Regions from separate parts of the Neobacillus sp. Fa239 genome, predicted to be linked through region 2. Evidence: riboswitches for the same ligand, from Rfam matches in the RefSeq annotation. Region 2 holds a riboswitch; the other holds the start of a gene.
What was found. A riboswitch is a leader RNA that binds a small molecule or an ion and turns the genes downstream of it on or off. The one in region 2 is predicted to bind lysine.
Positions count from the first base shown of each region.

Region 1 (3,813 bases), 1.6 Mb from region 2:
AGAATTTATTTTCTAAAAATAAAATTTTTAAAAAAATTCGATAGTTTGACAGAATAATATTTATTTCTATTAATTGGATTAATTTTGAAGCCATCCCAATAAAATTTTAAGAAATTACCAACGTATAACTGATAGAAAATTCCTAAATAGGATAAAATAATTTTCAAGGTAAATAAGAACTTGATATTGCAAAATAGCAAATTTTTCATTTAATCCCCATCAAATTTTAATTAAAAACTGTACTGAAATAAAACACAAATTGTATATAATAGAATGATAGAAAGAGGGGAGACTTGTGAAAGATAGTACAGCTGCCATTCAGCATATGGATTTAGATGAACCCAGGGACATATCAATTTTTGGTTATGAATTAATCAGAGAAATTCTTTTGCCTGAGATATTGGGAAAGGATACGCCTGAAATCCTGTATTGGGCAGGAAAACGCATCGCAAGAAAATATCCTTTAGATGATTTTGATGGTATCATTGAATTCTTCTCACGGGCCTCATGGGGAGAACTAACGATCAAACGTGAAGGAAAGGACGAACTCGAATTTGAGCTGTTCAGTCCACTTATCGTTTCCCGTGTAAAATCAAAAGCAGAACACTTTTTCCAGCTCGAAGCAGGATTTTTAGCCCAACAAATCGAGTCCCAGAAAAAAGTCATCTCCGAAGCCTTTGAACACCCCATCAAAAAATCAAACAAAGTCCTATTCACCGTAAAATGGGACCAAAAAGACACCATATAGGTGACAACATTTAGGTGACAGGCACCGTTCGTGGACAAAACACCCTGTTTTGTCCACGTAGGGTGGACACTGCAAAAAAGCTTTCATGGGTTCGATCCCGTGAAAGCTTTTTTGTTATTTTTTACTCAGCAACGGCTGAGAGTTCAAAGGCATCGTGGAGTGCTTGAACGGCTTTAAGCATGCTTTTTTCTTCCACTACCGTTGATACTTTGATTTCAGAGGTGCTGACCATTTTGATTTGAATATTTTGCTCGGCGAGCACTTCAAACATTCTTGCTGCTACCCCTGGATTGGAAATCATTCCGGAACCGACAATCGACACTTTTGCCAGCTGGTTTTCCGCATCAATTTGCTCATAGTTAAGCAATTCTTTGTTGTCTTCCAAGACTCTTAATGTCTCCATTAAATCTTCTGTCTTGATCGAGAAAGAAAGATTTGCCGCTCCTGCCTCAGTGGTGCTTTGAATAATTATATCGACGTTAATATGGTGCGCCGCCAAGGTGGTAAAAATGGTGGATAAACTCGTTAATGAATTGGCTAGACCCAATACAGTTACTTTCGTAATTTCATCCTCAAATGCGACACCGCGGACTACTAGATTTTGTTCCATTGTTGCTTCCTCCTCAATCACTGTTCCTTCGATTTTCTCCATACTTGAACGGACTTCTAGTCTCACTTGATAATTTTTTGCAAATTCAACTGCACGCGGGTGCAGGACCCCTGCTCCCAAATTGGCTAACTCGAGCATTTCATCATAAGAAATAGATAACAGCTTCCGAGCACCTTTAATATATCTTGGGTCTGTCGTAAATACTCCGGTAACATCCGTATAAATATCACATCGATCAGCTTTGAGTGCAGCTGCTAATGCTACGGCAGTTGTATCAGAGCCACCGCGGCCGAGTGTGGTAATTTCGCCGTTTTCAGTGATGCCCTGGAAACCGGCAACGATCACCACTTTGCCCTCAGACAGCTGGCTTTCAATTTGCTCTGTCCTTACATCAGTAATACGGGCATTCCCATGGACTGGTTCTGTGACAATCCCTGCCTGCCAGCCGGTAAAGGAAACAGCTTGCAGACCTTTTTGATTTAATGCCATCGATAATAATGCAATGGATACCTGCTCCCCTGTGGTCAACAGCATATCCATTTCACGTTTGCTTGGCTGCGCAGAAATTTCCTTTGCCAGCGTGACGAGGTGGTCCGTTGATTTTCCCATAGCCGATACGACAACAACAACATTGTTACCGCGTTCGGTTTCCGCTTTAACCGACTCCGCCACATTCATTATTCTTTCTACACTGCCAACGGAAGTTCCCCCGAATTTTTGCACAATTAATCCCATTGTTTCTCCTTCTTTCAGCTAGGCTTCTCCATATTTTTCTCAAAAAAAATAAAAAAGCAATGAGAGAGTATCTCATTGCTTGATCAACACGAAAAAAATTCATGCGTATACAATGTAAGATAGCTCTCCAAGACATATGTCTTGACAATCCAGTATTTATTCAACACAGGACCAGCAAAGAAAGAAATGAGACTTCCTTCACTTCGGCGAGCAAACCCTTTCATGGTTCTTCCTTGAAGCTCATCCTTCTCAGAACCATTACTCTTGAAGCTCGCACCTCTACCTACACTTTAATATAAAAGTGTTAGTAATATAATTTTCACTCATTATAGCATAGTCCCATTTTTGTGACAATGCCTAGGACTGAAGTTTTTTGATTAATTCCTCCGCGACATTTACAGGGATTCCAATCGCTGTAAATTCCTCTATACTCGCTTCTTTCATTTTTTTCACCGAACCAAACTGTTTTAACAATAGCTTTTTCCGTTTTTCACCCACACCAGGTATATCATCAAGGAGGGATTGAAATGCACTTTTCCCACGGGTCTGCCGATGGAACGTAATCGCAAATCGGTGTACCTCATCCTGAATTCTTTGCAGCAAATAGAATTCCTGGCTGTTTCGGGCAAGAGGAATGATCTCAAGTGGATTCCCGTACAGTAATTGCGAGGTACGGTGCTTTTCATCTTTTACTAACCCGGAAAGAGGAATATCCAACCCAAGCTCATTCTCCAGCACGTCCCGTACTGCTTCAACATGACCCTTCCCGCCATCGATGATAATCAAATCCGGGAGCGGAAGTTCCTCCTTTAATGCCCGTGAGTATCTTCTCCTCGTAACTTCTCTCATCGATTCATAATCATCCGGACCTATAACCGATTTTATTTTATATTTGCGGTATTCCCGTTTATTCGCTTTTCCATCCGTAAAAACGACCATAGCAGAAACAGGGTCTGTCCCCTGGATATTTGAGTTATCAAATGCTTCAATGCGGTGAGGTGTATAAATTCCAAGCAGTTCACCTAGGTTTTCGACTGCTTTAATCGTTCTTTCCTCATCTTTTTCAATCAGTGAGAACTTTTCGTTCAAAGCAATTTTTGCATTCTTAATCGCCATTTTTACGAGATCCTTTTTTTGCCCCCGCTTAGGCTGCAACACTTTTACTTCTAAAAGCTGTTCTGCCATTGCCAAATCCACTTCATCCTGAATGAGAATTTCCTTTGGCTTAAAATGATTGGCTTTCTGATAAAATTGACCCAAAAATGTAAGGATTTCTTCCTCTGGCTCATTATAAATCGGAAACATGGAAACATCCCGTTCAATCAGCTTCCCTTGGCGGACAAAAAAGACCTGCACGCACATCCACCCTTTATCAACGGCGTAGCCAAACACGTCTCGGTCAGTAAAATCGGTCATCGTGATTTTTTGCTTTTCCATAATCGTTTCGATATGAACGATTTTATCACGGAATTCCTTGGCCCGTTCAAAATCAAGCTCTTCCGCAGCAGCTGTCATTTTTTCCGTTAATTCTTTTTTAATATCCGTAAAACCGCCATTTAAAAACCGGGTAATCTCATCAGTCATCTGCCTATACTGTTCTTCAGCAATATCATTTACACACGGTGCCAGGCATTGTCCGAGATGGTAATACAAACAGACCCGATCAGGGAGAGTTGAGCATTTTCTTAATGGATAGAGACGATCAAGAAGCTTTTTCGTT
Region 1 covers NZ_AP041611.1:4,301,196-4,305,008, forward strand. The annotation lists gene ACZ5XR_RS21315 (YslB family protein) at 296-748, shown strand; gene ACZ5XR_RS21320 (aspartate kinase) at 870-2,093, opposite strand; lysine riboswitch at 2,206-2,383, opposite strand; gene uvrC (excinuclease ABC subunit UvrC) at 2,451-3,813, opposite strand, start outside.
Region 1: linked by a shared signal. The riboswitch ahead of ACZ5XR_RS21320 (aspartate kinase) and the one ahead of dapA (4-hydroxy-tetrahydrodipicolinate synthase) in region 2 are both predicted to bind lysine.

Region 2 (3,813 bases):
GCTGGTTAGAGCGCACGCCTGATAAGCGTGAGGTCGATGGTTCGAGTCCATTTAGGCCCATATATAAAAGAGCGATTACCGATAATGGGTAATCGCTCTTTTATTGAAACAAAAAACATTAAGTCTCCAATATTTGTTTCTCTTTTTCAATTTCTATAGCAGAAGCAATATAGGCAAAACCATTCATAATAAAGTAAATAACATTGGATTGGACCCGATCCGTTTCTCCTAAATAAGTGTTTATGATAATGATGCCGGAATATAGAATAACAAAAAATAAAGCAATTTTATTGAAAACTTTCATCCTCATTCAACTCCTTTTTAGGAATCTAATATTTAATCATATTTGCTTTAAGCTATTCTTATTCCAGCGTAAAGGTGCCATAGTTACAAGCGGAATACTTGTGAATAAAAAAAGCTGGCAAACTCCAGTGCATTATGGAGTTTTGCCAGCTCGTTTTTATTTTTTTTAGGCATTGATTTTGCTTGACGGAAGGATACTTAAAAGAGTGCTTTTTTCTTCATTGCTTAAAGGGACCATTGGCAGGCGGACGCCGCCTACATGGATACCGCTCATATTTAAAGCAGCTTTTACCGGTGAAGGGCTTGGCGCAACAAATAATGCTTTCATAATCGGAAGAAGACTGCGATGTGAAGCTGCTGCCTCTTGCACATGGCCATTTTTAAATTGGTTAACCATTTCTTGCATTTCATTACCTATGATATGGGATGCAACTGAAACAATACCGGCGCCGCCGATAGCTAAAACCGGAATGGTTAATCCATCATCTCCGCTGTACAATGTAAAATGACTCGGCGTTTTACTTATAATTTCGGCCATGGAATCTAAGTTTCCGCTTGCTTCCTTGATAGAAACAATATTATCAATCTGTGCAAGTCGAACAATGGTCTCAACGGACAGATTGACCACACTTCGTCCCGGAATATTATAAAGCATGATTGGTAGTTTCGTAGATTCGGCAATCGCTTTAAAGTGCTGATACAATCCTTCTTGGGATGGCTTGTTGTAATACGGCGCAACAAGCATAATTCCATCCACTCCAACTTCTTCCGCTTTTTTCGTTAAGCTGATCGATGCTCTCGTGTTATTGGAACCCGTACCGGCAATGACTGGAACTCTTCCGGCAGCAACTTCGACAACAAATTTAAATAACTCTACTTTTTCTTCTGTTGTTAGTGTTGGGGACTCGCCCGTTGTACCGGCAATGACCAATCCATCAGTTCCATTGCTAATTAAATAGTTTACTAATGTTCTTGTAGCGTTAAAATCAACATCGCCATTTTGATCAAAAGGCGTAACCATCGCAGTTAAAACCTGGCCAAAATTCATCAATTCTCACCCTTTTAAAAATATTTTTTAATATTTAGAGGTGGTTAAGGCCCTTCAAATTCAACGCAAAAAAGCAGCAACGAGGGTTCGCTGCTGCAGTAGAAACGTAAAGATATCAGTTCCTATGCGTGAGATAGCCCTCCATATAGTTTCCTATATGACAGTTCTGTATTTTTTCAACAGCAGAACCAGCTTCAAGTCCAATGAGAGTCATTGAAGCTTCGGCAAATTCCCCTTTCCATAATCATCACGGGACCTCATCATCCTCAAACTATGTACTAATGGTCTTTGCACCTCTATCCTCACTTCAAAAGGTATGAAGTAAGAAAATATTTAATTACTATTTAATATATCAGAAGTTTCCTAGAATTTCAAGTGGGGTCAGTCCCCCGCTGCTTTAACGCAGCGGGGGACTGGCCCCCTATCTTTTTAAGAAATCGATAATATGGGAGTTAAATTCTGCAGGCTTTTCCATATTGAGCATGTGGGCGGTATCTGGGAGTGTAATTTTCTCTGAGTCTATTATTTTTGAATGGAGGTAGTCGGCAATCTGCCCAAATTCAGGGAAATCATATTCTGGGGTGATGATTAATGTAGGAACCTTGATTTGATTGACGATTGCCATATAATTCGTTTCCGGAAATATTAATTTTCCAGTTCCTCTTTCTTTTGTAAAAGAATGACGAACCATATCAGAAAACTGCTTTTGAACCACAGGATTCACCTCTTCCAATTTCCGAAAGGGACCTGCTGTCCACGCCTGGCACATCAGTTGGATGGCCTTTTCTAATTCCCGTTTCTGATAACACTTGTTCATTTCTTCATCATGCTTTTGCTTCTGTGGAGACACCTTTGTCCATCCCGTTAGTCCTGTGGAAGCAACAATTAAGGAATCAACCATTTCAGGATGTTCCAAGGTGAAATCAATACCCAGCTTCCCACCAACAGATAGGCCAAGTAAATTCATGCGTTCGATATTCAAGTATTCTAGTAAGCTCTTAATATCTTTTAATAAATGGTAATCCTCATGATGCACATGTGAACGACCATATCCTGGCAAGTCAAAACGAATGACTTGAAACTGCTTGGATAGCTCATCAAATTGGGCATCCCACATTCTCGAATCGACTGGAAGGCCGTGTATCATCACTAATGGCTTGCCTTCACCTTTTATTTCGTAATACATTTTTGTTCCATTGATCGCTGCAAAACTTGCTTGGCTAGTTACCATGTCGTTCAACTCCCTCAATTATAGTTTTAGAAGAAATTCGAGAATTTCCTGATTGAACCGTTCTGACTTTTCCAAACTCATAAAGTGTGCTGCATCTGGAATGATTCTCTTTTCGCTGTTAGGAATCTGCTTTACATAAAAATTAGCAATCAGGTGATAATCGTGAAAATCTAATTCCCCAACTAAAACAAGTGTTGGAACATTGATCGCTGGTAATAGATTTCTTGTATCCCCTGTCGGCAGTGGTGTGCCCTCCCGCAGAATAATCGAAAGTGCCTCTTGGAACATCCGTTCAACTAAATGGCAAATTTCATCCAACCCTGTATTATTACGATAGGGGCCGTAAATACTTTTCCATTTTAACAGTCGAAGCATTTCAGCATCATTTTTTTCGCGATAGCATTCTTGAAACCTTTTAAAATAATCTTGAAGTTCGAGGGACCATTGATGCCCAACCATCCCTGGACTAGCCAGTATGAGACTTTTCACCTTCCCAGGGTATTTCAGGGTAAAAGTGGGGGCAATGGTTCCTCCATACGAATATCCCAATATATGGGCACTTTCGATGCCGATTTCGCTCATCAAATCATGAATATCATCAAGTATCTGGAATTTTCCAGCTGGCATTGGCGTTCTGCCAAATCCCCGGCAATCAAAGCGAATCACCCGAAAGAACTGTGAGAAGCTAAGAAACTGCCGATCCCACATGCGTAAATCTGAATCCAGACCATGGATGAGCAGCAAAGGCTCGCCATTACCTGCCATTTCGTAATACATTTCTACGTCAGAGAGCTGGGCATACCCTTTTATTGTCTCCAATTGAACTCCCCCATTACGAATTTAACAGCTGTTGAACTTCTTTTAACGTCTCCTGAAGTGGGATATAGACACCTTCCTTGTTGGTAAAGGCTACCGTTATTAAGAAAGGCTGCTCTAGGTAGGCTTCCAGCTTTTGTCCCTTTTGATAAATATCCTGGTCAGCGGCAGCCATATGCTCAAATCCATAGGAAGCCGCAAGAAATCTTAATTCTCTGTAGCGGCGAAGCAATTTGCGAGCATTTTGCTGTGTCTGCATATGGATTTTATCAACATTTGCGCCTTCTACTAAGATGGAGGTAGAGTAAACGGGATTGATAGCAGGGTAAATCCTTCGTGAAATTAATTCGGCATCAAATTGTAAAAGCGTATCCAGTGGGCCATATGGTTCTTGGATATCAACGGCCTCACCCCT
Region 2 covers NZ_AP041611.1:184,333-188,145, forward strand. The annotation lists tRNA gene ACZ5XR_RS00840 (tRNA-Ile) at 1-60, shown strand, start outside; gene ACZ5XR_RS00845 (hypothetical protein) at 119-304, opposite strand; gene dapA (4-hydroxy-tetrahydrodipicolinate synthase) at 470-1,351, opposite strand; lysine riboswitch at 1,478-1,658, opposite strand; gene ACZ5XR_RS00855 (alpha/beta fold hydrolase) at 1,773-2,582, opposite strand; gene ACZ5XR_RS00860 (alpha/beta fold hydrolase) at 2,601-3,401, opposite strand; gene ACZ5XR_RS00865 (P-loop NTPase family protein) at 3,415-3,813, opposite strand, start outside.